Regions from separate parts of the Paenibacillus sp. SAFN-054 genome, predicted to be linked through region 3. Evidence: predicted binding sites of a transcription regulator. Region 3 holds the regulator's gene; each other region holds the start of a gene.
The links. Region 3 encodes Rex, which represses fermentation and respiration genes when NADH is low (regulators of the CRP and FNR family bind a similar motif). Its sites were predicted from a motif close to TTGTGAAATATTTCACAA; they were not measured.
Positions count from the first base shown of each region.

Region 1 (7,305 bases), on a different contig from region 3:
TTTCTCCCAGGCTGCGAAGCTGCTGAACCTGTCGCAGCCTGGCGTAAGCCTCCATATTCGCAATCTGGAGAATGAGCTGGGCACCAAGCTGATGCATCGTTCGCCCAAGCTCGTGAAGCTGACCGAGGCCGGAGAAATCCTCTTCGGCAAGGCCCAGCAGATTCTCGCCATGTATGATGAAGCCAAACAGGATATACATATGCTGAGGGATGAGGTCACCGGATCTTTGTACATGGGGGCAAGCTTCACCATCGGGGAATATATCCTGCCGAGGGTGCTTGCGGAATTTGCCCAGCAGTACCCGCTCGTGGACGTGCAGGTGCATATCAGCAATTCGGACAATATTTTGCAGGATATCCGGGCCGGACGTTTCCATATCGGTCTGGTCGAAGGCCGGGTGGATGCCAAAGACCTTCAGGTCACCGCTTTCATGAAGGATGAAATGGTCCTGATCGCCTCCCCGGATCATCCCCTTGCTTCGGACAAAAGCGTGGACCTGAGTCAGCTTCAGAACCGGGTATGGGTGACGCGGGAAACCGGTTCAGGCACCCGCGCCTACAGCGACCGGCTGATCCAGGACGGAGCACTGACGGTCACGCGCAGCTTTGTGTTCAACAGCAGTCAGGGCGTGAAGGAAGCCGTGGCTTGCGGCCTCGGCATCGCCCTGCTATCGCGCTGGGTCGTCCGCAAGGAGCTGGAGAGCGGCGAGCTGCGCGAAATCCCGATCCGCGGAATGAAAATCAGCCGGGATCTGTCCCTGCTGCAGAGCAAGGACGAACCGGCTGTCATGGCGGTGTTGAAGTTTATACAGGCGTTGATTCAAAACGTGCAATCCCTTTAAGCTGATTTATGGCTTTCCTGATGCTTCAGAAGGGCAGCCGAGCCAGCAGGCTGGCGGTAAGCGACAAAGTAGGCGCCGGCAACGAACAACGCTCCGCCGACCAGGTTGCCGAGGAATACGGCGCTGAAGTTCGGGAAGTATTGTCCCCAAGTCATTTCTCCGGCGAAAATCGCGGCCGGAATGACGAACATATTCGCGACAACGTGCTGGAAGCCGATGGCCACGAAAGCCATAACCGGGAACCAGATGCCGGCGATTTTACCGGAAAAGTCCTTCGCGCCGTAAGCGAGCCATACGGCAAGACATACGAGCCAGTTGCAGCCGATCGCGGACACGAAGGCCTGTCCGAACGAATCGCCGATCTTGGCGTTCGCAATGGCTGCTGTTTTGGCCAGGAAGGCTCCCTCGGTCAAGCCCACGATATGCCCGAAGAAATAAGCCACGAACACGGCACCCACAAAGTTGGCAATGGTCACGATAATCCAGTTTTTGAGTACGGAGCCGAAGCCGATTTTACGCGCAAACCAAGCCATGGGGAGAGTCATCATGTTGCCTGTCAGAAGTTCGCCGCCGGCAAGCACGGTGAGGATGAGTCCCACAGGGAACACGGCTGCGCCAAGGAAGCCCGCCACGGAGCCCCATTCCTTCGGCGCGGTGCCGATGACACGGATATCGAGCAAAAAGCCGAGAGCGATGAACGCCCCTGCCAGGAAGCCCAGCACCAATAGGGCGGACAGAGACAATTTAGCTTTCTTTTCTCCGGTTTCAACAGCAATGTCTTTGATTTGCTGCGGTGAGTAAAACGATGACATATTCATTCCTCCAAAAAAAATTTCACATGTTCAAGCACAAAAACATAACAAAAAAACCGCCACCAAACCTTCTCTTCGCCAGAATACGAAAAAGAATGATTTGTGCCGGTTAATTCTCCTACCCGTTTCCTATAGGAGCATCGAACTCAATCACACGTTCATGTTAATCAATAGAGCAGCTGCAACACCTACAGCCCCTCCATTGCTATGACATTTCATACACATGATAACACAGGATCAATTTTTGTCAACAATGTGAACACAAACACAAAGTTTGGGGTTGCCACTACAGTCAGGCGCCATAAACTACCCGCCGATCCGAGACATTTCCACCTTGGCTCCCCCGGTGCGATTCCCGTTTTCCGTTCCGCGCTCCAAGGAGTATTGGTCATGACGTCCTTCCCATATGGACACAATTTCCTTCATAATCGCTTCATCATCCGCTTCTGAACGCAGCAGTTTGCGCAGATCATGCCCTTTGGTAGCGAAGAGGCAGGTATAAAACATCCCATCCGCGGACAGTCTGCCCCGCGTGCAGGTCGAACAAAAGGCGTCGCTCACGGAGGAAATGACGCCGATTTCGCCTTGGCCATCCTTGAACCGGAAGCGCGAAGCCACCTCGCCCGAATAATTGGGATCCACGGGCTCGAGCGGGAATTGTTCCCCGATGCGTTCCACGATCTCCTTCTTGCTGACGACCTGCTTCCAGTCCCAGCCATTCGTATTGCCGACGTCCATATATTCGATCATGCGCAGGATGTGGCCTTTTTCGCGAAAATAGCGGACCATCGGCAGCAGGGCATGCTCATTTACACCCTTTTGCACCACCATGTTGATCTTCACGAGCAGCCCGGCTTCCGCAGCCGCATCAATGCCTTCGAGCACCTGCTGCACGCTGGCCTTGCCGCCGTTCATCTTCATGAACGTCTCGTCATCCAAAGCGTCCAGACTGACCGCCACGCGCATCAATCCCGCGGCTTTCAGCTTGCCCGCCTGTTTGGCGAGCAGGCTTCCATTGGTCGTCAGGGCAATATCCTTAATTCCTTCGATTTGCGAAATGCCGGCGATAATTTCAGGCAGTTCCTTGCGCAGTATGGGCTCCCCGCCTGTTATCCGCATTTTCTGTACGCCAAGACGCGCGAAAATCCGCGCGATTCGCACCGTTTCGTCGACAGAAAGAATATGGTCGCGGGACAGGAAAGCATAATCTTTATTAAAAATTTCCTCCGGCATGCAGTACCGGCACCGGAAATTACAGCGGTCCGTCACAGAAATCCGCAGGTCCCGAAGTACACGCTTGTAATAATCATTGGTTTCCATGATGCTCACTCCATTTCTGTGCGCAAAATTAGTCCCATAAGGCCCAGCCTATGCGGAAGAATTCTCAATTGCTTGCTTTTGCGGGAACTTCCCCTAAGGAAGAGCAGCCGGATGCCTTCAGCACCCGGCTACTCCGCATTGGCCGTATCGTAACTCAGCTGGTCCCGGCATTCTATGATGCGCTGAGGATGCGTATAAACATTGCAGGCGTTTCCGCGTACGAAACCGACCGTCGTAATGCCCAGATTTTCCGCCAGTTCCAGGGCCAGCTCCGTCGGAGCCGACTTGGAAAGAATGACGCCGCAGCCTATTTTTGCGACCTTGAGCAGAATTTCGGAAGAAATTCTGCCGCTGAAGACGATGATCTTATCGTTCATGGGTATGCTCTGTTTCAGACAGTGGCCATAAATTTTGTCGAGTGCATTGTGACGCCCGATATCCATCCGCTCCAGCAAGATTCCGCTGCGGTCGCATAAAGCAGCGTTGTGAACCCCGCCCGTCTGGATGAACGTTTCCGCGTTATCCTGCATGTCATGGACAAGTCGGAAAATATCGCCGAAGGACAGCTCCACCGGCACGTCATGCAGCTGCTTTGCCGTTTTGGCGTCATTGAAGAACACGAATCCCTGGCGGCTTGCGCCGCAGCAGGAGGTCACGTACCGCTTGCTGTACAGCTGGCGGTGAAGCGGGCTCCACCGGCTGACCGTGGCGTGGACGAAGCCTTCATCCTCCTGCACCCACAGCTTCTCGATTTCATCAATCCCCGATATGACTCCCTCAGAAGCCAGATAGCCCACGGCCATCTCCTCAATGTACTCGGGCGTGCAGACCAGGGTGGCGAATTCCTCGCCGTTGATTTTGATCGTCACGGGATGCTCGGTCACGACGAGATCCGTTTTTTCCATGACTTTGCCTTGCTCGTAGCGGAGAACATTCCCCTTTTCCCTCGTCACAGATTTCATTGGTTCTCATCCCTGCTCTATATTTTTTTCAAACATGAATACGGATATGGCAATGTCCTCATCGACCTTGATATCCGAAAACAAATGAACCAGCTTCGATCCGCAAAGTTCTTCCAATCCTTCCGGAACCTGGTTTTTATATATTTCCTGAATCATGTACGTTCTGGCATTGTGCACCATTTTTTTGCCGTCCGGCGTTTGTGCGATAAACTTTTCCGTAGGGGTAAAATTCCCGTACATCCGGGTGATCGCCATGTTCTCGACGAAGGTCGTGTGAATGCGCTCCGGACCCTTGCCGAACGTGTCTTTCCTGACTTTTCGGATGATATCGTTAAACGCAACTTCCTTTTTCATCCCTCAATCACCTCATTACAAGTTTAACACTATACTAAATCCTAGTTACAATGTACAGGACGATTTCTTAAAAATCCAGAACGATGGAACGATCCCGTTTTTACGCCTGACATATAATTCAATCTTGTTTTTTCAAACGGAAGTAGTATAATCATGGCGAGACACAGTTTTGACAAAATAACGGGAATGATCTGTTTAGTAGGCCATTGCTAATCGGTTACTCCACTACAACCTGCCGCACCAGAACTAGCGGTCCGGGTTTAGTGGAGTTTTTTTGTTTGTGGACTTTTTAACAGACAAACCGCCGATGCTTGGTCCTCCTGCCCGTTATCGTGAAAAAATTGGGGAAATGAGGTTATTTCGTGAGTAAGGAAACTGTAAGTATAGCTTTGAACGGACAAAAGGTTGAAGTCAAAGAGGGCATGACGGTCCTCGAGGCGATCAACCTTGCAGGATTAGAGCATCCTCAAATTTGTTATGTACCCGAAGTGGATCCGATTCAAACATGCGATACCTGCATCGTTGAAATCAACGGACAATTGAAACGGGCCTGCTCCACCAAAGCCGAGGGCGGCATGGACATCAAGCTGTCCTCGGACCGTGCCAAGGAAGCCCAGACGGAAGCCATGGACCGGATTCTGGAGAACCACCTGTTGTACTGCACCGTCTGCGATAACAATAACGGCAACTGCAAAGTGCATAACACTGCGGAACTGATGGAAATCGAGCATCAAAAATATCCGTACCGCCCGAAAGTCGACTCTTCCGAGGTCGATATGTCCCATCCGTTTTACCGTTATGATCCGAACCAGTGCATCGCCTGCGGCCAATGCGTAGAGGTCTGCCAAAGCCTGCAGGTCAACGAAACGCTGTCGATCGACTGGGAAGCGGACATTCCGCGCGTCAAATGGGACGACGGCGTGTCCATCAACGATTCCTCCTGCGTCAGCTGCGGACAATGCGTCACGATTTGTCCTTGCAACGCGCTGATGGAGAAATCGATGCTTGGCGAAGCTGGCTTCATGACCGCAATCGACAAACCGATCCTCGATCCGATGATCGATCTTGTCAAAGAGGTTGAGCCAGGCTACAGCGGTATCTTTGCCATTTCCGAAATTGAAGCCGCCATGCGCGATACCAGAACACGCAAGACCAAGACAGTCTGCACCTTCTGCGGCGTCGGCTGCTCGTTCGAAGTCTGGACCAAAGGCCGCAAGATCCTGAAAGTTCAGCCTTCTCACGATGCACCGGTCAATGCGATTTCGACCTGCGTGAAAGGTAAGTTCGGCTGGGACTTCGTGAACAGCGAAGAACGCATCACGACGCCTTTGATCCGTCAAGGCGACGCATTCGTGGAAGCGACCTGGGATGAGGCCCTCTCGCTCGTTGCCGAACGTCTTGGTGGTATTAAGAAAGAATACGGCTCGAACGCTCTTGGATTCATTTCTTCCTCCAAAATTACCAACGAAGAAAACTATGTTATTCAGAAGCTTGCCCGCCAGGCATTTGAAACCAACAATATTGATAACTGCTCCCGCTACTGCCAGTCTCCTGCGTCTGACGGCCTGATGTCCACCGTAGGTATTGGCGGCGATGCCGGCTCGATCAAGGATATTGCCGCAGCAGGTCTCGTCATTCTGATCGGCTGCGCACCTGCGGAAGGTCATCCGGTTCTCGCTACGCGCATCAAGCGTGCCCACAAGCTGCATGGACAAAAGCTGATCGTAGCCGACCTGCGCAAGCACGAAATGGCAGAGCGCTCGGACCTCTTTATTCGTCCGAAGCAAGGTACCGATTTCGTATGGCTCAGCGCCGTAACGAAGTACATGATCGACCAAGGCTGGCATGACGAAGCATTCGTACAGCAGCATGTCAACCAGTACGGTGAATACGCACAGCTGCTTGAGAAGTTCACGCTCGACTTTGCGGAAGCCGAAACCGGTATTTCCAAGGAAACGCTCATTTCGATCGCCACCATGATTCATGAGGCTGACGGAACCGCAATCTGCTGGGGCATGGGTGTCACACAGAACGTGGCCGGTTCCCACACCTCCGCCGCCATCTCGAACCTGCTGCTCGCAACAGGCAACTACATGCGTCCAGGCGCTGGAGCTTATCCGCTCCGCGGTCACAACAATGTGCAGGGCGCCTGCGATATGGGAACCCTGCCGCCATGGCTGCCAGGCTACCAGCATGTATCGAACGACGAGGCCCGCACCCGCTTCGAGCAGGCTTATGGCGTAAGCATTTCGCCTAAACCGGGCATGGATAACATCCAAATGCTGGATGCCGTGGAACGCGGTGAACTGAAAGGCATGTATCTGGTCGGCGAGGACATGGCTTGGGTGGACGCGAACGCCAACCACGTGCATGAACTGCTCAGCAAGTTGGACTTCTTCGTCGTGCAGGACGTCTTCCTGTCGCAAACCGCGCAGTTTGCCGACGTGATTCTGCCTGCCGCCCCTTCCCTTGAGAAGGACGGAACGTTCACCAATACCGAACGCCGCGTACAGCGTTTGTACCAGGTCATGGAACCGATGGGCGATTCCAAACCGGACTGGTGGATTACGACGCAGATTGCCAAGCATCTCGGATTCGATTGGAACTACAGCCATCCAAGTGAAATCTTCGCGGAAATGGCCAGCTTGACGCCGTTCTTCGGCAAAGCCAGCTATGAAGTGCTTGAAGGCTGGGGCAGCTTTACCTGGGGATCTCCGACAGGCGAAAGCACGCCGCTTCTGTACACGGAAGGATTCCACTTCCCGGACAAGAAAGCCCGCTTCTCGCTGGTTGACTACGTGCCTCCGGTGGAATTCCCTGCAGAATACGACCTCGTGCTGAACAACGGCCGTCTTCTGGAGCAGTTCCATGAAGGCAACTTGACCAACAAGTCGCATGGCATCAATCTTAAGCTGCCTGAAGTCTTCGTCGAAGTTTCGCCGGAGCTTGCTGCAGAGCGCGGACTCGAGAGCGGATCTCTCGTTCGCCTTGAGTCGCCGTACGGTGCCATCAAGCT
Region 1 covers NZ_JBQCKS010000005.1:305,692-312,996, forward strand. The annotation lists gene ACTHPM_RS22615 (LysR family transcriptional regulator) at 1-841, shown strand, start outside; gene ACTHPM_RS22620 (formate/nitrite transporter family protein) at 838-1,653, opposite strand; gene moaA (GTP 3',8-cyclase MoaA) at 1,960-2,973, opposite strand; gene fdhD (formate dehydrogenase accessory sulfurtransferase FdhD) at 3,102-3,935, opposite strand; gene ACTHPM_RS22635 (DUF2294 domain-containing protein) at 3,942-4,289, opposite strand; gene fdhF (formate dehydrogenase subunit alpha) at 4,673-7,305, shown strand, end outside.
Region 1: ACTHPM_RS22620 (formate/nitrite transporter family protein) is a predicted target of Rex. The motif match lies at 1,907-1,924, and genes of this name have one in related genera.

Region 2 (7,305 bases), 290 kb from region 3:
GGGCCGATATCATCAGCGCGCTGCGCCTGGTCGGCTATGATTATGCAGTCAGCATCGAGCATGAAGACGGATTGATGTCTATTGAAGAGGGCTTCTCGAAAGCCGTATCCAACTTACAACAGGTACTCATCGAAGAGTCGCTTGGCGACATGTGGTGGGTCTAGGGGGAAACGAAAGTGATTAACGTAACGATCTGGAATGAATTTGTCCATGAGAAGATCCATGACGAGGTAAAGGCAGTATATCCGGAAGGCATTCATTCGGCACTGGCCGATGGTCTTCAGGCAGGCGGTTTTGCCATTACGACCGCGACACTCGAACAGCCGGAGCACGGCCTTACCGAGGACGTTTTGAATACGACCGACGTGCTGATCTGGTGGGGCCATATGGCGCATGACCGCGTAAGCGACGAAATTACCGCGCGGGTCGTCAAACGGGTTCAGGAGGGAATGGGATTGATCGTGCTCCATTCCGGACATTTCTCCAAGCCTTTCAAAGCATTAATGGGCACCTCCTGTGATTTGAAATGGCGCGAGGCGGGAGAACAGGAGATCCTTTGGAACGTGAACCCGTCGCATCCGATTGCCGAGGGCGTCGATGCCAAGATCATTCTAGAACATGAAGAAATGTATGGGGAGTTCTTCGACATTCCAACGCCGGATGAGCTGGTATTCATCAGCAACTTTGCAGGTGGAGAGGTGTTCAGAAGTGGCTGTACCTTCCGCCGGGGCCGGGGGAAAATCTTCTATTTCCGCCCAGGGCACGAGACTTACCCGACATACTACCAGCCTGAAGTCCTTAAAGTCATTTCCAATGCGGTTCGTTGGGCGAACCCGGCCGCAGGCCATGCGCTTCAGTTCGGGAATATGCAGCCGGTCAGGGCGCTCGGTGAATCGACGGCACTCTAACAACATTCATGCAGATCACCACAAGCAAAAGGCAAATATCTGCCTTTTGCTTTTTCTTTTTGAGCAATTCGCGGGAGCTTTGTTTTCTTTTGAAAGAAAATGTGTTAAAATGAAACAAACTAACTTAATGTAAGCTTTCATGAGACGTAACTGTTTACATGGATCCTGTAAAGAGGTGAAAGATCATGAACAGTCAGGATTTCAGTATGTGTCCGCGGTTTGAAACTGCATTTTCCGTTCTGGGCAAGCGTTGGAACGGATTAATCATTTACTCGTTGATGAACGGACCGAAAAGGTTCAAGGATATATCCCATATCATACCTTCGATGAGCGATAAAATGCTGTCCGAGCGTATGAAGGATTTGGAAACCGAAGGCATTTTGGAACGCCATGTTTATCCTGAAACCCCGGTTCGTATTGAATACGAATTGACGGAAAAAGGCAAAGCGCTGCAGCCCGTCATGGACCAGGTTCAAAACTGGGCGGAGCATTGGTGTGAAATTATGAAGTAATCACCTGAAAAACCAGCTGTAAAGACAGACCTTCCTTGGATATGCAAGGGAGGTTTTTGTTTAATGATATATATAAAGCAGGGCGGTGACATGGGGAAGCTGGCTTGAATTTTTTGCTAATTTTAGGCAAAGACTTGCACCAGAGCGCGGGTTCTGTAGTATAATTGGTAAAAAACTGCCTTTTCGGCGCTTAAGGAGGCGGATGACGATGAGAAAAAGGGTACTTTCCCAGGAGATCAGGTATGGCAAGCAGGATGTGAACGAGCTTGAAAGCGCTTCTATTAAAGTGCGCAATATCTATGACAAAGCGATTGAAATGCTGAAGCGTAATTTGCCGGAGTCGATGTGGGAGTTTTACGCAATTCAAAGGCCCGCTCAAGAGTCGCTTTCTGCAGGCGGAGAAATCAGCAGTCCCGTGTTCCAAAAATGGATTCAGAGCCCGGCCGGCTGGAAATGTATCGGCTGCGAGCGTCATTACGTCGAAAGTCTTGCATCCGTAAACGAAAAGAAAGAGCCCGACAAACGAGAGTATATATTCCATAACGGCCGTTTTCAGAGCATGCTCCTGCAGGTGATGATCTGGTCACAGTTCGAAGAAATTTCGATGTTTCACCCCTTTCTGGGCGACGCCCCTTTTTATAACGAAGAAGAGATGGACGTCATCTCCACATACTTCGTTCCTACCTATGTCAGTTCACACCCTTTCCAGCAATCCGGCAAACCCTTCAAAAGGCATGATATGCGCGTTCCTGTGTATCAAGAGTTCATTTCCGCTCCCCCTTTGCTCGTTCATCTGGACGGCGAGGTTCTTGAAGGTACCTGGATGACGGGAGTGTACGTGGACCGGGGCAATTTTTTGGGACTGGGACCATATTTGAAAAATACGGATGGCAGCAGAAACTTCATGCAGGCGCTCATTAACTGAGAATTTTCGCAAAAAAAGGATCACCTTGTCGATAACTCATGTAAGCCTATGGTAAAATAGAGATCTCAGGACGAGATTCTCTATTTTTTTGGATAGAAGCACGCAAACACAATAACGACGATAATGTTTCCTCGTTTGGAGTTAACTTCAGCTAAAGCTGACCTGCTATGGACGAATGAATGTCGTGGACGTTTTTTCTGCCGGGCAGAAGCCAGGCCATAAATAACTGAAGGTGGTGTTAGGATGGGGAAAAGGACAAAGAAAGCAATCGCATGGATGATCGCCGCAACATTCGTACTCGCAGGCTGCAATGGCGACAAGACCAAGGAGGCTTCGGCTCAGGTCAATGCGGGAGACGTTTCTCCCATATTGATTTCGAAAGAGGACGATTTCTTCTCTGACGATATTATCCGTGATCTTGAAAAATATTTGCACCAGGGCAAAACCATTCGCGAAGGCCTTGAAAACAGTCAAATCGTCACTTTTTCTGAAAATGGATCCATTCATTCGATCAGCCAGGTGTCGCTTTCCTCCGCGTTCACATGGGGACTTGAGCTCAATAAGAAAAAGCTTGGAACGGACAAGCTGGATACGGTATTGAAGGAGAACGACGAGATCGGCATATCGATTGAACCGACGGATCCGCAGATGACAGACGAAAACCTGAAGTACACCGTCTTGAAGCTAAACGGAGGAACCATTCAGCCGGGATTGACGCATACGTATATTCTTCCCTTTGCCGAAAATGAAAGCGTTCGCGATATATTGATCCATACGGATTTCATTGAGCTGTCCATGAACAAGCGATATATCGAATTGGTGAAGGGCTACAGTCCTAAATCGATCGAGAAGTGGGTCATTAAAGTGAACGGCAAGGAGCTCGTGGAGAATGGTCTGGATATGAAGCTTGCGCCGCGGGACGAAGTGGAGATCAGGCTGGAGAGATCCTGATTACCATGACAGGGATGCTGAAATATATACAATTGAACCAAAGAATGGACATATTCCTTTCGAATATTGTAACCATTGGAAGGGGAAATGCGGGGGGAGCTTTGGTTCAATTATATAAATTTGACAATTATAGTGAAAAAATTCACAATTAATGTGAATGAAATCACAATTAAAATTTTAACGATCCGCTATAATAAAGCCATCCAATACGAAATCAGCGCTTGAATAAATGAAACCTGAAACAATCGCAGATGGTGCTGCAACTTTGGGAGGAGGCTTTCATGATGAAAGCGGACAGAGAGAAACTGGTCGTCATCGGAAACGGGATGGCCGGCATCAGTACGGTAGAGCAAATTTTGAAGCTAAGCGGAGCCTACGACATTACGGTATTCGGCAGCGAGCCGCATCCCAATTACAACCGGATTATGCTTTCCTATGTGCTGGAGGGCAGCAAGACGATAGAGGATATTATTCTGAACGACCTGAGCTGGTATGAGGATCATGGGATTAAGCTGTATACCGATACCACGGTCGCTCGAATCGATAGCACGAATAAACAGGTTATTACCGAGAACGGGGCTTCCGTGCCCTATGACAAAGTTATAATTGCCACTGGCTCGAGTCCGCTCATCCTGCCTGTACCGGGCTGTGACAAGCAGGGCGTGGTGGGCTTTAGAAATATCGAGGACTGCAATCAGATGATCGAGGCGGCACAACGTTTCAGCAAAGCTGCTGTCATCGGAGGAGGACTACTCGGCCTCGAAGCTGCCAAAGGGCTTGTCAGTCTGGGCATGGAGGTCACCGTGGTTCACCTGATGGAGGATTTGATGGAGCGGCAGCTGGATCATCAAGCGGCCTCGATGCTAAAAGCCGAACTTGAACGGCAGGGAATCCAGTTTGCGATGGGTAAAAAGACCACCGAGCTGCTGGGCGGCGACCGCGTCGAAGGCCTGCGTTTTAGTGATGGTACGGAGCTTGCCTGCGATTTCGTCGTCATGGCTGCCGGAATCAAGCCGAATACAAACGTCGCCAAGGCCAGCGGCATCGCCGTGAACAGAGGCATCATTGTCGATGATTACATGAGAACCTCGATGCATCATGTGTATGCAGTAGGCGAATGCAATGAACATCGCGGCGTTTGCTATGGACTTGTAGCTCCTCTGTTCGAACAGGGAAACGTTCTGGCGAAGCATATATGCGGCGTCACAACCCAGCCTTATGAAGGCTCGGTCGTATCCACCAAATTGAAAATATCGGGCGTCGACGTCTTTTCTGCCGGTGATTTCATTGAGGGACCCTCGCACACGGTCATCGCATCGCAGAATGATTGGAAGCGTACCTACAAGAAAATACTGCTGCAGGACGGCAACATTACCGGTGCCGTATTGTTCGGGGATGTTACCGAAGCGGCTCCACTGCAAAAACTGGTCAAAGAACATGCACTGATGACAGATGAGATTTATAACGAGATTATGGGTGGCGGCTGCTGTGGAAGCGGAGGCGGTGCGAAAAAGGCCCTATCCGTTGAAACGATGGCTAGTGAGGAAATCGTATGCGGGTGTAACGGGGTTACAAAGCAAATGATCGTTGAAGCGATCACCGAGCAGGGTTTGACGACGGTGGATGAAATCAAGGCGTGTACCGGAGCTACCCGTTCCTGCGGAGGCTGCAAACCGGTTGTCGAGCAAATTCTGCAGTATGTGCTCGGAGACGGCTTCCAGTCGGAAAGCAAGCAGGGGATATGCGGATGCACGAAGCTGAGCCGTGACGAAATTGTGGCGGAGATCCGTGCGAAAGGATTAAAAACGACGCGGGAAGTTATGCATGTTCTGGAATGGAGCAATCCCGAGGGCTGCTCGAAGTGCCGTCCTGCGCTGAATTATTATCTGGGAATGATTTATCCCGCAGAGCATGAGGACGAGAAAGCATCGCGCTTTGTCAATGAACGGCTGCATGCCAACATTCAAAAGGATGGTACTTATACGGTTGTGCCCCGGATGTATGGAGGCGTCACGACACCTGAGGATTTGAAGCGGATAGCTGATGTATCCCTGAAATATGACGTGAAGGTAGTCAAAGTTACGGGCGGACAGCGTCTGGATCTGATCGGCGTCAAAAAAGAGGATCTGCCGAAGGTATGGGAAGAGCTGGATATGCCGTCGGGCTATGCTTACGCGAAATCGCTCCGTACGGTTAAAACCTGTGTTGGTTCCCAATTCTGCCGATTCGGTACACAGGATTCGATGGGGATGGGGGCTCAGCTGGAACGCAAGTTCGAGCGGCTCGACTTCCCTGCGAAATTCAAAATGGCCGTCAATGGCTGCCCGCGCAACTGTGCCGAATCGTGCACGAAGGATATCGGCATTGTAGGAAACGACGGTGGCTGGGAGATCTTTGTTGGAGGAAACGGCGGCATCAAGCCACGGATCGCCGATTCGTTCTGCAAGGTGAAGACCGATCAGGAGCTTATGGACATCTGCGCGGCGGTCATTCAGCTGTACCGCGAAACGGGCAAGTATCTGGAACGCACATCGGAATGGGTCGAAAGAATGGGACTGGAATCGATTCAAAAGGCTGTTTTGGAAGACGAAGAACAGCGTAACCAGCTGATTGAACGCGTTGAATTTGCGCTTCAGCAGGTTGAAGAGCCATGGAGCAAGGTGCTGGAACGTCCCGAGACACGCCGTGTGCTGTACGAAGAAGTATAAGCTGCAAATCAGGGATGAGCTACAAATCTAAAGGCAAGCATGATATGAAGGGAGGCCGAGGCGGCATGAACGAGACGCTAACATATTTTCCGGCGGGAAATCTGGAGGATTACTATGAACAAATAGGCCGCGTCGTGGAAATTGAGGGACAGGAGATCGCGGTGTTTCGAACGAGCAGTGGAGAAATGTATGCGCTGGACAACCACAGCCCGCACCCTAAGGGAGGACCGCTGGCTGAAGGAATCGTATCCGGACATTATCTCTACGATCCGCTGTATGACTGGAAAATCGATTTGAAAGACGGTCGTGTGCAAGCCCCGGATCATGGTCAGGTGAGAACGCGCTCCGTGCTCGTCAAGGACGGGACGGTCAGCATCGGTATCTAGCCTGCCACTGCTTCAGCAAGTTCAGTTTACGGATTTCATTACTGATGAGAGCTTCTTAACGGAAAAGGTAAGCCACGAAGAAATGGCGGCTCAGGACTTCACCGGGGCCGTTATTTCTTTTTGGTATTTGTTTGCTCCTTATCAAGTGCAACTTGCAATAGGGTATGTTCAAGCCCTGCCCCCCCGTTGTAAAATATGGGTGGACAGGAGTGTATGGATATGATCATGAATGAGAAAATCAAAGCCAAAGAAGTGGAATTGACCGGCTTGAACGGGGAAGATTTGGGGACGATGCCCACCTCGGAAGCATTAGCCATGGCCAGAAAGTTGAAGGTAGACCTGGTATGCACATCCTTGATGAGCAGTCCGCCGCCGTGCAAGCTGATCGGAGCGGGCGACGCCAAAAAAGAGAAGCAGCAGGCCAAGGCCTCTGAACGTGCGATGAAAGTGAAGGAAATCCGGCTGACCCCTCAGATCGAGGATCATGACTATGAGACCAAGCGGAGACAGGCCGAAAAAATATTGGAGTCCGGGGATGCGGTAAAGCTTGTCGTCCGGATCAAAGGCAAGGAAGGAACGGCAGCCAAAGAGCTGCTGGAGCGCCTGATCAAGGAACTGAACCATGCGGGAACCCGAACCTCGGGGATTCAGCTCAGCGGCAAACAGGCTGCAGTACAGTTAAATCCGTAAAGCTGTATCTTATGTAGAGTGTCGATTGAATCGACCGGGAACAGGAAGCAGCATCTCTATCATCGATTAGGAAGGATTCGTTCTTACGTGAGCTTAACCAAAAAAACGAAAAAAGTTGCCTGGAGTGCCGGATCTGTACTGGTCCTGCTGATTGTGCTGATGATTCCCGTGCCCTATTACCTGTATCAGCCAGGGGATGTCGAGCCGCTCTCACCGGTTATTACC
Region 2 covers NZ_JBQCKS010000001.1:2,062,311-2,069,615, reverse strand. The annotation lists gene ACTHPM_RS09415 (sugar phosphate isomerase/epimerase family protein) at 1-164, shown strand, start outside; gene ACTHPM_RS09410 (ThuA domain-containing protein) at 177-908, shown strand; gene ACTHPM_RS09405 (winged helix-turn-helix transcriptional regulator) at 1,094-1,420, shown strand; gene ACTHPM_RS09400 (hypothetical protein) at 1,629-2,345, shown strand; gene ACTHPM_RS09395 (hypothetical protein) at 2,589-3,296, shown strand; gene nirB (nitrite reductase large subunit NirB) at 3,581-6,004, shown strand; gene nirD (nitrite reductase small subunit NirD) at 6,070-6,390, shown strand; gene infC (translation initiation factor IF-3) at 6,610-7,080, shown strand; gene ACTHPM_RS09375 (SepM family pheromone-processing serine protease) at 7,168-7,305, shown strand, end outside.
Region 2: nirB (nitrite reductase large subunit NirB) is a predicted target of Rex. The motif match lies at 3,427-3,444, and genes of this name have one in related genera.

Region 3 (7,305 bases):
AAGACAGTGATTTGGGATGGTTTTTTGACGGATTGTGCCAGCAGAAGGAGCAAGAACCGATTCAGGATCTGAACAGCCATACGTTCTATCGCCAGCTGGCGCTCGCTGTAGAGGATTGGACCGAAATGCAGCCTCCGCGTGACGAATCGGATGACAATCCGCTGAGGGGTGTGGGTTTTGAAGAATACCTGAATGAAATTCAGCAGAGGCTCAAGGCCTTGATGCCTCAATATGAGGAGCGGGAGCCGCAGTCGATCATGTTCGACGAAGTGATGAACGCTCTGGATCAGGACAAGCATTTATTAATTGAAGCAGGTACGGGTACGGGGAAGTCTTTGGGCTACCTGATCCCTTCCATATATCAAAGTGTGAAACAGCAGCAAAAGGTTATGGTCAGCACGCATACGATCAACCTTCAGGAACAGCTCAGGGAGCGGGATATTCCCCTTCTGACGCAGGTGGTTCCTTTTCCCTTCAAGGCGGCTGTCTTTAAGGGCAGACAACATTATTTGTGTTTGAGAAAATTTGAACATAAAATAAACAGAAGAGACTTTTTCAATCCCAAGGAAGACACGATTACCGCAGCCCAAATGATCGTGTGGCTGGCGCAGACGGAAAACGGCGATGATGAAGAGCTCAACCTCGGCGGACGGGGCGGCGATTTCTGGGAAACGGTAAGCAGCGATTCCGATTCCTGCCTGGGCAGAGGATGCCCGTGGTTCCGCAAATGTTATTATCACCGGGCCAAGCATGAAGCAGGCATCGCAGACGTCGTAATTACCAATCACTCCAAGCTGTTCACCGACGTGAAGGCGGGACATCAGCTGCTTCCGGCATATGAACGCCTCGTCATCGATGAGGCCCATCACCTGGAGGACGTTGCAGGCAAGCATTTGGGACTGCACATGAAATACTTCAGTGTGGTCCATACGCTCACCCGCCTGTACAAGGACGGCCGGAACGGTCAGCTTCCGGCTCTCCGGCAGCAGCTGCAGTCGTCGGGACAGGAACGGGCAGGCGACTGGATCGCGGCCATCGACCGAATCAGTGAGGATCTCGTTGACGTAAAGGAAGACTGGGACAAGCTCAGCGATGCGCTCTTCAGCCTTCTTCCCGAGCGTAACGATGCCTCGCCCGGGGACACGGGGCAATACGTCCTGCGTCTGCAACCTTCCAAATGGCCGCAGGAGTGGGATACGCTTAAAGCCTTGGAGAACCAAATACACGTTAAAATCAGTGAAAGCGTACGCCGAGGAGAAAAAATGCTGTCGGAATACAAGGAAGACGAGGACGATTACAGCGCGGACAGCCTGATCACGGACCTGAGCGGTTTGTTTAAGGACCTGGCGTCCGAGCGTGACGATCTGAGATCCTTCATGAATTTGAATGATGAAACCGTCGTGTACTGGATGGAAGCAAGCGGCCACTACCGGAGCAAGTCGCTCCAGATGTACGCGGTTCCGGTTGACGTCAGCAAGCAGCTCAAGGATCTGTTCTTTGATAAGAAAAAAAGCGTCATTCTGACGTCCGCTACGTTGTCTGTGGATAAATCGTTCCAGTATATGATCGACAACCTGGGATTGCAGGAGGATCAGGAAAGCGGGCGGCTGGTTACCGTGCAGCTTCCTTCGCCGTTCAATTACCGGGATCAGGCCTTGCTGGTCATCCCGCGCGACTTTCCAAGCGTGAAAGGCAGCGTCGGGGATGCCGTATTCGTCAATACGCTGGTTCAATCATTGGCGAATGCCGCGATCGCGACTCATGGGCGGATGCTGGTGCTCTTCACTTCCTACCGGATGCTTAGACAGGTGCATGAGCCTCTTAAAAACGCCCTTGCCAGCAGCGATATTACGGTGCTTGGACAAGGCGTAGACAGCGGCAGCCGCACGAAGCTGATACGCAGATTCCAGGACAGCAGCGCTTCCGTCCTGCTCGGAACGAGCAGTTTCTGGGAGGGCGTCGACATTCCGGGTGAAGCTCTGACCTGCCTGGCGATCGTAAGGCTGCCTTTCCAGCCGCCGAATCATCCGATGGTCGAAGCCAAGAGCGAGCTTCTGCAGCGGCAGAAAAAGAATCCGTTTATGAAGCTGTCGGTACCGCAAGCGGTGATCCGTTTTAAGCAGGGCTTCGGAAGGCTTGTACGTACGGCAAGCGATCGCGGCATCGTCATTGTGTTTGATACGCGCGTAATTGAGTCCTATTACGGAAAGTACTTCCTGTATTCTCTGCCCGGGCCGAAAATGGAGCACATGAACACGGAACAGATGGTTCCTCGCATATCCGAATGGCTTCAGGAAGTCTGAAGAAGCTTAGAGCTTTGAATCATCGCAAGGAAATATGTGTATATAATTTAAGCTGTTAATTAGGGGGAGCAAGCATGAAATCGGAGAAAATATCCGAAGCGGTTGTCCGCAGATTGCCTGTGTATTTAAGATACTTGAATGATTTGAATAAACGTGAAGTAGCTACGGTATCATCGCAGGAGCTGGGACAGAAGCTTGATCTGAATCCCGCTCAGATCCGTAAAGATCTGGCTTATTTCGGCGATTTTGGCCGCAAGGGCATCGGCTACGACGTATCGTATCTTATCGAGAAGATCCGCCATATCCTGAATCTTGACCAGCAAATTAACGCGGTTCTTGTCGGAGCGGGTAATCTGGGGCATGCGCTCTCGAACTATAACCTGTACCTGCGCGAAAACATTAAAATCGTCGCGGTTTTTGACGAGAACTCGAAAAAAATCGGAACGCGCATCAGTTCCCTGACGGTACAGCCGATGAGCGAAATCAGCGAGACGATCAAAGGCAAGAACATCCGCATCGGTATCATCACCGTACCGGACGTGGAGGCGCAGAATGTGGCGGACCGATTGATTGCGGCCGGCATCGAGGCCATTCTTAACTTTGCGCCCACGATTCTGAAGGCGCCGGCCAGCATCCGGATTCATGCGGCGGATTTTACGACGGATCTGCTCAGCCTGGCTTATTATTTGGACAATGGAAAGGACGATTCTGCGGATGACGGAGAACACGAAGACAAATAAATGGGTGATCAAGAACGGGAGCTTCGCCGTTCCAAACGAGGCTAAGCCCGTCATTCACGGCTGGATGGTCGTTGAGGATGACCTGATTACTTATATCGGCGAGGAAAAGCCGGAGATGGACACCGACGTCACGGTCGTAGACGGGACGCATTTATTCTTTATGCCGGGGCTTATCAATACCCACGGGCATGCTGCGATGTCCCTGCTTCGCGGATATGGGGATGACCTGGCGCTCCAAATTTGGCTGGAACAAAAAATGTGGCCAATGGAAGCCAAGTTTACTTCTTCGGACGTGTACTGGGGAACCTCGCTATCCGTGCTGGAAATGCTGAAGGGCGGTACAACGACGTTCCTCGATATGTATGACCACATGGACCAGGTCGCGAAAGTCGTCACTGAATCGGGCATGCGCGCATCCTTGATGCGCGGTGTCATCGGTCTGTGTCCCGAGGACGTTCAGCGTCACAAATTGAACGAGGCGATTTCGTTCGCCCGCGATTGGAACGGGCAGGCAAACGGCCGGATCACGACAATGATATCCCCGCATGCGCCTTACACCTGTCCGCCGGACTTTATCGAGAAATTCGTGCAGGCAGCTCATGACATGGATCTGCCGATGCATACCCACATGTCCGAGACGCTGACGGAAGTGGAGGCAAACGTGCGTGACTACGGCCTTCGGCCCGTGGCGCACCTGGAGAAGCTGGGGATGTTCTCAAGACCTTCCTTGGTCGCTCATGCCGTCCATCTGACGGATGAGGAGATTGATATCCTGGCGGCAAACCATGTTGCCGTATCCCATAATCCGGGAAGCAATCTGAAGCTGGCGAGCGGCGTTGCACGCGTAACCGACTTGCTGAAAGCAGGCGTGACGGTATCTCTTGGAACGGATGGCGCTGCAAGCAACAACAATCTGGATATGTTCGAGGAAATGCGGCTTGCGGCGTTGATTCATAAAGGTGTCTCCGGTGATCCGACGGCGATTCCGGCTGCAGAGGCGCTCAAAATGGGCACGATCTATGGCGCGCAGTCTCTGTTCCTGAACCAGGTGGGAACACTCGCTCCAGGCATGAAGGCTGATTTTATCGCGCTGAACACTGATCAGGCGCATTTTCTTCCGCATACAGACCTGATATCCCATGCCATTTACTCCGCCTGCAGCAAAGACGTTGAGCATGTCTGGGTTGACGGGAAGCAGATCGTGAAGAACGGCGCCTGCCTGACAATGGACGAAGAACGAATCCGCCGGGAAGCCCAGTCCGCTTTCGACGGTCTCTTGTCCCGCTAGCCAAGGGGTCTCGGAAAGGGAGCTTATGTTAAAGAAAAAAAAGACGTGGATATTCATTGGCATCGTGATTCTCCTTCTGCTAGGGTTTGGCGGTTATCGGTATTACATATACGTAACGCAAGACATCCGCGCGGAGGAAACGGCAGCCATTCTGGCAGCCAAGAAGGAGACGAGCCTCGTCAAGGTTACGGAAGCCCAGAAATCGGTGTGGGACACGGTATGCTGGGCTATCGAAGGGCTGGACAAGGATAATCGGCCTCTCATGGTGTGGGTCACCATGGATGGCGGCAAAGTCAAGTCCGGCGAAGGTGCGGTACATGAAGAACTGCTCGCGAACGGTTTGACCGAGAAGCAAATCAAGGAGAAAGTTAAACAAGATCTACCGGATATCGACAAACTGAGGGTGCTTCCGGGAATGTATAACGGAGAATATGCTTGGCAGTTATTTTATCGCTCGAAGGATCATTATTATTATCACTTTTACCGTTTCAGCGACGGACAAAGTATCGGCGGGCCGTTCACGCTGCCGAACCGATAAGCTTTAGTCCCTGAAAATGGCAAGAACCTCATTGCAAAATGGGGTTCTTTGTCGTGCACAGGATAAAATTTTAAATATTTTCACACTTTACCTTCGATTAAATATATACGATGTGATATACTTTTATTTGTAATTCAGAGATATATGACGAGCTGCTAATTATCTGCAGTGATTGTTGATTGATAAAAGCACGAATAACCGTGACGAGAAGCTTCTGGCTTAAGCTCCTTTGCCGCGGTTGTCTATTTTTCGTATGATATATGATATAAGTAAATTTAGTTTTCATATTTTGAGAGGAGGACAAGCAATTGAAATTGCGTCCAATACCGATTGTGCTGACTGTTGTCATTTCTGCTGCCTTGCTGTTTGGCGGCTGGTTCTTCTACCGGCAGACGACAATGCAGGGACCACTTCAAAAAATCGTCCAAGATTATAAGGGCGTCAACGACGCTCAATTCAATATTAACCGCAATCAGATCAACTTGAAACTTGATTTGAAGCCAAATACGAATTTATCCGGACTTGTTGATCAAATAACGACCAAAGGAAAATCGGTTGTAGGCAATCGTACGCTGAAATTTGATTTCGTAGATCACTCTTCGGACAAGCTGAACCGTTACTGGGATTCTGCGATGTTCACCGTTGCAGAAGCCATGGACAATAAAAAATACACGGACATCCCTGCGAAGCTGCAAAAGCTCGCGCAGGATTCCGGAATCAAGACCCAGACGGAGATGGATACGAAGAATGTGTATATCAGCCTTAGCGACGGATCGGCAAGCAAGTTTATCGTGCTGCCTCGGGATCCCGGCAAGATGGGAGTGTGGGAATAATGCCAAGATGGACTAAAGAAATTCTGATAGGTTTCGTGCCGGTGTTGTTTATTTTCCTTGCTTTTATCGGTTTTAACATTATTCCGCTCGTGATCGCTGCGCTGATGATCGGCGGACTGCTGTTCGTGACCAATATGCGCGGCGGATTGGCAGTCGGAGCGGGCGCGGAACGCAAACGCAAAAAGAGCGGGCCGCAGAAGCTTACGTTCGAGCAGATCGGCGGACAGGATAATGCAAAGCAGGAATTGATGGAAGCCCTGGATTTCCTGATCAAGCACGAAGAGATCCGCAAGCTCGGCATCAGGCCGTTAAAAGGCATTCTGCTTACGGGGCCTCCGGGAACGGGTAAAACGCTTATGGCGAAAGCGGCAGCCCATTATACGGATTCCGTATTCGTAGCCGCATCCGGCAGTGAATTCGTCGAAATGTATGTCGGCGTCGGCGCGGGACGCGTGCGCGATTTGTTCCGGGACGCCCGCAACCGTGCAGCCAAAGAAAACAAGCAGAGCGCCATTATTTTTATTGATGAGATCGACGTCATCGGCGGCAAGCGCGAGGGCGGTCAGCAGCGCGAATATGATCAGACCCTGAACCAGCTGCTTACCGAAATGGACGGCATTTATTCCTCCGACAGTCCGCGCATTCTGCTGATTGCAGCGACGAACCGGAAGGAAATGCTGGATAGTGCGCTGCTTCGCCCAGGCCGTTTCGACCGTCATATTCAAGTGGATTTGCCTGATAAAAAAGGCCGCAAGCATATTCTGGAGCTTCATGCCAAGAACAAGCCTCTCCATACAGAGGTCGTTCTGGACAAGATCGCGGAAGAATCCTATGGATTCTCGGGTGCACAGCTGGAAAGCGTCATGAATGAAGCTGCCATATATGCAATGCGCGAAGGATTAAAAGAAATCGAGCAAAGACATCTGTCCATGTCGATCGATAAAGTGATGATGGGTGAGCGTACCGACCGCGAATCGACACTCGAAGAGAAAAAACGCGTCGCAATTCACGAGCTCGGACATGCCATTATGGCAGAGCTTGTTCGTCCCGGCAGTGTAAGCCAGGTAGCCCTGAGCCCTCGCGGCAAAGCACTCGGCTATGTTCGGCATAACCCGCAGCAGGAGCAGTACCTGTACACGAAATCCTTCCTGGAAGAGCAGATCATGATCGCTCTCGGCGGGGCAGCTTCAGAGGAAATTTTCTACGGCGGACGGAGTACCGGATCAAGCAACGATTTCGAGCAAGCGCTGAATATCGTGCAGACGATGATGAAATCGGGACTGACTTCGCTCGGCATCGTGGATATCGATATGGTGACGAAAGAAGAGTTAATGAGAGAGAACCAAATCATTATGGAAGACTTGATGAAGCGTACGCGGTCCATGCTCGAGGAGCGAAGAACGATCTACGAGCAGTCGCTCGACATCCTTTTGAAAGAGGAGACGCTGTCAGGCGAGCAATTTCGTTGTCTATTTCATGAACATTCCCTTTTACCAGCATAAATTGTGATGCTGGTTCTTTTTTTTTACTTTTTTCTTGTGCTAAGTTATTATTATAGTTTGGGTCACTATGTACTCTCTTACAGAGTAGAAAATCGGGTACA
Region 3 covers NZ_JBQCKS010000001.1:1,776,894-1,784,198, reverse strand. The annotation lists gene dinG (ATP-dependent DNA helicase DinG) at 1-2,303, shown strand, start outside; gene ACTHPM_RS08165 (redox-sensing transcriptional repressor Rex) at 2,378-3,043, shown strand; gene ACTHPM_RS08160 (amidohydrolase) at 3,018-4,331, shown strand; gene ACTHPM_RS08155 (cell wall elongation regulator TseB-like domain-containing protein) at 4,357-4,869, shown strand; gene ACTHPM_RS08150 (hypothetical protein) at 5,178-5,702, shown strand; gene ACTHPM_RS08145 (AAA family ATPase) at 5,702-7,204, shown strand.

Region 4 (7,305 bases), on a different contig from region 3:
TGCATATCCCCGAGATCCGAAGCCCGCAGGAAGCGGTCTGTCCGGCAGCCGCCGGCATCTTCGCGGATAAGCACCAGGAAGGGAAGGTCCGTGAATTTTTTGACGTATTCCTGGAAGTACGGCGTCTCGCGATCCACGTAAAATTCCTTCAGAATGACATGGGTCATCGCCATGGCGAGCGCGGCATCGGTGCCGACGCGGGCGGGAAGCCAAATATCCGCGAATTTTTCGTATTCGGCATAGTCCGGACTGACGCCGACGACCTTGGTACCGTTGTAGCGGGCTTCGACCATAAAGTGGGCATCCGGAGTTCTCGTTTGCGGAAGGTTGGTTCCCCAAATGATAAAATACTTGGCGTTATACCAGTCGCCGCTCTCAGGAACGTCGGTTTGCTCGCCCCAAATTTGCGGGGATGCGGGCGGCAGATCGGCATACCAATCATAGAAGCTGAGAATCGTCCCGCCGATGAGGGACAGAAACCGCGAGCCCGCGGCGTAGCTTACCATCGACATGGCCGGGATGGGACTGAAGCCGACGATACGGTCAGGTCCGTAGGTTTGGATCGTATGGATGGAAGCCGCGGCAATGATCTGGCAGACGGTGTCCCAATCGATCCGCACGAAGCCGCCTTTTCCCCGTGACTTTACATAGCGCTCCCGCTTCTGCGGGTCGTTCATGATATTTCCCCAAGCGGTCACCGGGTCGAAGCCGAGTGCGGTCTCGGCCTGCCATAGCTCCAGCAGGTCCCCGCGGATATATGGGAATTTCACCCGGGCCGGGCTGTACGTGTACCATGAAAAGCTGGCGCCACGGGGACATCCCCGAGGCTCGTACTCCGGAAAGTTGGCTCCCGTGGACGGATAGTCGGTCTGCTGGGTTTCCCAGGTAATGATTCCGTCCTTGACGTACACCTTCCAGCTGCAGGAGCCGGTGCAGTTTACCCCGTGTGTGGAACGAACCACCTTGTCGTGCTGCCAGCGGCCCCGGTACAGGTTCTCCCAGTCCCGTCCGCTGGTGCTCTCCTCGGTCCAGCCGTCATTGATTTTCGATCCCCGTCTCAAGTGCTTCAGGGATTGCAGTAGCTTGTTCTGCTTGTTGCTCACGCTTCAGTTCACCCTTTCCCGGAAGTCATTGTGATCGGATTGAAACGTTCCCCTGTCAGCTTGAATGCGCTGCCGTCTTCCTGCAGCTCATCGAAGAAAATGCTCCATTCAGGCGCATTACAGGCCGCCAGGATAAGCCGCTGCAGCCGGTTCGGATCATGAATGTTTGCGATCAGCTCTGCGGCTTCGACGGGAATGGCGCCGAAACGCATGCTGAGAACCGCGGAGAGATCCTCGCGATCCTGATTCACAATTTCGTCTTCAAAATCGGACGTCATGGAACAGCCTCCTTTATTCGCTTGGATTGGTAGGGAGTAATGCCCGGGAAGTCAACTCAAGGCTTCATCATTTTGAAATAATCGGCAACCAGCGCCTTCTGAATATCGTCGCATGCGGCGCGGAAGAAGGCGCTAAGCTCTTCAGCCGATCCGGTGGACGAATCACGGTTGAATATCTGCCGTTTCAGGTAGGCGAGCCCTTCGCCGTAACGCAGAATGACCTCGATGCCCCCGGGAACAACTGCGCCGGACGCTTTGACATCATACGGATGCAGATTACAGCGGTCCAGTTCCAGCTTCAGCTTGTCGTACAGCTCGGGGGCGAGATACTGCAGCGGCCTTTCCTTCAGGCTTGCATTCGGCTCAGACTGCTTCTCCGTCTGCATGTCCCATCACCTCCGTATGGCCGATCATTCGTTCTTCGTCACGGTTATGAATTTCATCGATCCGTATCATCGCGCGGAATCGGTCCAACACGCCGATGGAAGCTCCTTCGGATGCCAGAAGCTCGCGGATGTCTTGGGCAAGCTCCCTCATCAATTGGTGATCCCGCGTCAGCGAGATGATCGTATCCCTCAGTTCCGGACGGGCAAGCGCCATCTCCCTGTACAATCCTTCTTCCTCGCTGGCCGCATGCTGGAGGGTACGGGTCTCCCAGTGCTCAATGGCCACAAAGGCGACCTCGAGCGCCCGGTCCGCATCCCCCGCGTTCAGGCATTGTGCGAGCATGGCAGTCAGCTCCCTGGCTTCCTCAAGAGCGGCCTCATGAATGGAGGCATGGCTATCTACGTTTCTTAATGCGGGTCCTGACATGTTTATCTCTCCTTTGGTTTGGGTTGATCCTGATCGGACAGGTCGCTGAAGATCGCCACATAGTTTTTGACCTTGTCCCGCTCATCCTTGATGGCGCTGACCGTCAGCCACTCACGGTACAGCTTGCCGTCCGCGCGCTTATTGGTGATCTCGCCCTGCCAGTGCCCCTTCTCCAGAAGCTGTTGCCAGAACGATTCGTAAAAGGCCCGGCCGTGACGGCCGGAGCTGAGTATGGCGGGGGTCTTGCCGATCACGTCCTCCTGATCGAAACCGGTGATGCGGCTGAAGGCATGGTTTACGCTGACGATGATGCTATTGCTGTCGGTTACCATCACCGCATCCGCCGTCGAACGGATAATGTCGGCCGATAACTGGAGCTTGGATTGAAACGAGATCCAGAATACAATCACAAGGCTGGCTAAGGCCGCTTCGGACAGCGCCATGAATCCGATGGAATAATGGCCGGTCACACTGTAGAGCGTCGTCAGCATCAGCGGCGGGAAGAATCCGCCGAGTCCGCCGGCCGCGGCAACGATCCCGTTGACGATACCGCTCTGCTTGGAAAAATACAGCGGAACCAGCTTAAACACGGCCCCGTTGCCGATGCCGGCGCAGACGGCCACCGTCAGACATCCTACCGTAAACAGCGGCAGGGACAAGCTGAAAGACAGCAAAATTCCGGAAGCCGTTAACCCGGCAAAAATGATCATCAGTACGATAAAGGGGTTGGCTTTGTCGGACAGGAAGCCTCCGACTGGCCTCAGAAGCGTGGCCAGCACAATGAAACCTGCGGTCCGCATTCCTGCATCGACTTTATCGAGGCCAAATTCGCTGACGAGAAAGTTCGGCAGGTAAATGGTAAAGGCAACGAACGAACCGAATGTAATAAAGTAGAAGATGCTGAGAAACCACAGCTTTTCATTTCCACGTACCTGGCGGAACTGCTCGAGGCTGGACACCTTCACTTTCGGTTCATGCCGGTCGCCGGCGATGAAATTAAGCAGCGCAAAAGCGGCGACCAGGAAGAGAAAGGCATACACCGTAGGACGCCATCCCCAAGCGTTCGCGAGCAAGGGGGCTCCAAACGTTGTGAAAGCGGTTCCCATATTGCCCACGCCGTAGATGCCGTTGATGGTGCCGTGCTTCTCCTTCGGATAATATTTGGGCAGGGAAGTGACACCGATTGAAAAGGTAGCGCCTCCGATGCCCAGGAAAAACCCGCTGATCATTAGATCCACGAACGTGTGCGAGTATCCGAGATAAACGATCGGCAGCATCAGGGCCAAAAAGCTGATCGTAAACAAAACCCTGGCGCCGAACCGGTTGGCGAGGAAGCCTGCGGGTATTCTCAGCAGGGAGCCCAATATGACCGGGATGGCCGTCACCCAGGCGGATTGGCCGGGAGACAGGGCGATGTCGGCTTTGATGTAGGACATAAGCGATGAGATCAACACCCAGCACATGAATGAAGCAACCAGACTGCCCGTTTGCAGCGGAAGTTGAATTTTGCGAATCAACGCCGTTCCTCCTTTTCCGTTCTTTTTCGTTAGTCGTGCTGATACGGGATTTCGACTGTTTTTACCATTTATTTCACTTTTTTTAACCGTAAATCAGCCATCTAAACACAATTTCTGGAATTTGGGGCAAAAGGCCCGCAAGGACGGAAGTAGCATGGAATCACCCTGTTTCCGGTCTTTTTGTAGGAGGTGAAGAACCCCCGAGACAAGAGGAAATGGAGGGATGGTTGTGGAATATCTGACAGAGACCATGGAACAAGAGAACTATGAATTACGCGAGTTATGGAGGCAAAACTATGGGACGTCTGTGGAATGGCAGCATGCCTGCGGTGCAGTTCCGCGCCGCGCGGCCGACGCATCAATTGGAACGAATCAGGGAGTTTTATGGGAAAGGGCTCGAACTTCCGGAGATCGGCTCTTTTCAAAACCACCAGGGATATGATGGGGTAATGTTCGGGATGCCCGATCAGGCTTATCATCTGGAATTTACGCAGCATGAGCATGGAGCCCCTGTGCCGCCGCCTTCAGCGGACAATCTGCTCGTATTTTACATACCCGATAAAAACGCGAGGGATGAAATCGCAAGCCGGCTGCACCGGATGGGGTATCCGGCTGTGCCGTCGGAGAATCCGTACTGGGATGTAAACGGGATTACGATTTGCGACCCGGACGGTTGGAGGATCGTTTTGCAGAATACGGCCGGTATCTAGGTATCGCGTGAACCATCGGATTTTATTAGTTAAGGAGCGTGGTTGCATGTTCAACGAGGCCATTGCAGCGGTCGCAGAGTACCGGAAGGTCATCAACGAAGGAACCGCAGAAGAGATAAACGAGTGGATATCGGACGATTTTATCGGATATTTTGGCTATTACCAGGACAAGGACTATGCAATTTACCGGGGGGAGCATTACAGAACCGATAATACCGAAACCCTCGCGCTCTATGAGGGCAAGAACCCTCACTGGGAGTACACCGATCTGACCCTGAACATGCGCGAGGACCATGAACTGGTCCTGTCGGCCATCGTGGACTTCAGTCTGCAGGGCCGCAAGGTTGCGAGCGCATTGGCGATGGAAGTATTCCGCAAGGAACAGGGAGCGTGGAAGCTGTACAGACAGCATATGGAAAAGTATGCGAATGTCTGAACCGGTCCTCCGGCCGCGCTCCACTTAAACGTTGAGGTGAAAACGAATGGAAAACACAGCTAACATAGAAGAGTGGATTATCGAAGCGGATATCCGCAGCATGCAGGCAGCGATGGAATCGGGAGAGACCAGCTCCGAGGAATTGGTCCGGGCCTATCTGGAGCGAATCGGGCGATATGACGGCAAGCTCAGATCCATCATCGAAGTGAACCCTGAAGCGATAAGCATTGCCAAGGCGCTCGATGACGAACGGTATGAAAAAGGCAGCCGGGGACCGCTGCACGGCATTCCCCTGCTTCTGAAGGATAACATCGACACCTGCGACGCGCTGCATACCAGCGCCGGTGCGCTGGCCCTCGCAGAGCATACCGCTGCGCAGGATTCGTTCGTGGCCGCGCAGCTAAGAAAGGCTGGTGCGGTCTTCCTCGGCAAAGCGAATATGACGGAATGGGCAAACTTCATGGCGGACGGCATGTGGTCGGGATACAGCACCCGCCGCGGCCTATGCCTGAACCCGTATGGGCCGGGCGAGCTGTTCGTGGGCGGCTCCAGTTCCGGGTCTGGAGCGGCCGTCGCCGCTAATCTGGCCGCGGCATCCATCGGCACCGAAACATCGGGCTCCATCATCAGCCCGGCGAGCCAAAATATGCTGGTCGGCATCAAGCCGACGGTAGGGCTGGTCAGCCGCCGCGGCATCATTCCGATTACACACACGCAGGATACCGCCGGGCCGATGGCCAGGACCGTTGCCGACGCCGCGATTATCCTCGGCGCGATGACGGGTGTGGATGAGCGGGACGAAGCGACCCGGGCGAGCGAAGGCCGTTCTCTAAACGACTATACGCCGTTCCTGGATGCCTCGTACCTGAAGCAGGCGCGGATCGGAATACCGCGGTTCTATTACGAAGGGCTGGACCCTGACCGGATGCAAATTCTTGAGGATGCCATCGGTGTGCTCCGCCGAGAAGGGGCCGCGATTATCGATCCGGTGGAGCTTCCGTGCCAGGAAACGAGCTGGAACTGGAGCGTCATGCATTACGAATTCAAAAAGGGCGTCAACGATTATCTTGCACCGCTGCCGGAGAACATTCCCGTACACACGCTGGCCGAGGTGATCGCTTTCAACAAGGAGCATGCCGATCAATGCCTGAAGTATGGACAAAACGTGCTGGAAGCATCGGAGGCCACAAGCGGCATGCTGACCGAACCGGAATACGCCGAAGCGTGCCGCTTGAACGGGCAGATGGCCCGGGAGCAGGGAATCGACGCAGCGCTGAAGCAGCATCAGCTGGATGCGCTTCTGTTCCTCGGCTGCGAGGAGGGCGACGATATCGCGGCCCGCGCCGGATATCCGGTCATTACTGTACCCGGCGGATATGCACGGAACGGTGTGGTTGCGCCTGGTGGTTACATCACGAAAGGCCCGGTAGGCATCACGTTTATCGGAACAGCCTATAGCGAGCCGACATTGATCAAGCTTGCTTACGGATACGAGCAGGCAACGAAGCATAGGGTTCCGCCGGAGATGAGCCAGCTGGAACAGGTCTAACCGGCAGAATACCATCAATTGAACATAGGAAATACCATCAATATTTGGAACGGGAGTGAATGCAGGATGATTCAACTGAAAGATATCGGGAAATTCGAGACGCTGCCGGAAATCGCGATGCACATTTACACAGGTAATATTCCGGAGCTGCAGGCTGCGCTGGAAGCTGGCTGGGATATCGAAAAGGAGATTGTACTTAGTAAGAGAACGAAATTAAGTCCGCTCAATCTGGCGCTTATTTGTCAGAAATTCGATGTGATTAAGCTGCTTGTGGAGCAGGGAGTTAACCTGAATATCCCTCAGAATCCGGCATTTCTGAAGGCTGTCCGCTACTGTAAGGAAAATATCATCCGATACCTTGTAGAGCATGGAGCCAGGATGGATATGCTCAATCACGTCGGCTCAGATGCCTATTGGGAAGCGTACTACGGCAATAAGAGCAATATTCCGCTTATTCATGAGCTGGGATTAGATATACAGCAGTTCGGGGGTGCTGTATTGCGTGAAGCCGTGTCCAACCATGATATCAAGATCCTTACGTATTTATTGGATCACGGGGCGGACATTAATTATAATGAGCCGGACATGGTCTATCCTTATCGAGCGACTCCGTTAACCGTTGCAGCGAGAATAGGAAATAAAGCAATGGTGAAATTTTTGGTTGAACGCGGCGCTGACGTTACTATCGCAGAGAAGAATGGCGACCGGGCATACACGATTGCTGTAAGCAATAAGGATAAGGTCATGGCGGATTATTTGAAGTCACTGGAGCCGCCAGAGTTTCATGATGCAGAGAACCGGAAATATGAACTTAAAAAGTATAAATTAAATGACGAGCTTATCCGCTTTCTTTCCGGAGATCATCTGCGCCTAGACCTTTCAGATAATGAATATGGCAT
Region 4 covers NZ_JBQCKS010000004.1:157,323-164,627, reverse strand. The annotation lists gene ACTHPM_RS19485 (nitrate reductase subunit alpha) at 1-1,103, opposite strand, end outside; gene ACTHPM_RS19480 (hypothetical protein) at 1,112-1,381, opposite strand; gene ACTHPM_RS19475 (hypothetical protein) at 1,438-1,767, opposite strand; gene ACTHPM_RS19470 (hemerythrin domain-containing protein) at 1,745-2,194, opposite strand; gene ACTHPM_RS19465 (nitrate/nitrite transporter) at 2,197-3,711, opposite strand; gene ACTHPM_RS19460 (VOC family protein) at 4,008-4,421, shown strand; gene ACTHPM_RS19455 (DUF4440 domain-containing protein) at 4,468-4,857, shown strand; gene ACTHPM_RS19450 (amidase family protein) at 4,904-6,406, shown strand; gene ACTHPM_RS19445 (ankyrin repeat domain-containing protein) at 6,473-7,305, shown strand, end outside.
Region 4: ACTHPM_RS19465 (nitrate/nitrite transporter) is a predicted target of Rex. The motif match lies at 3,939-3,956, and genes of this name have one in related genera.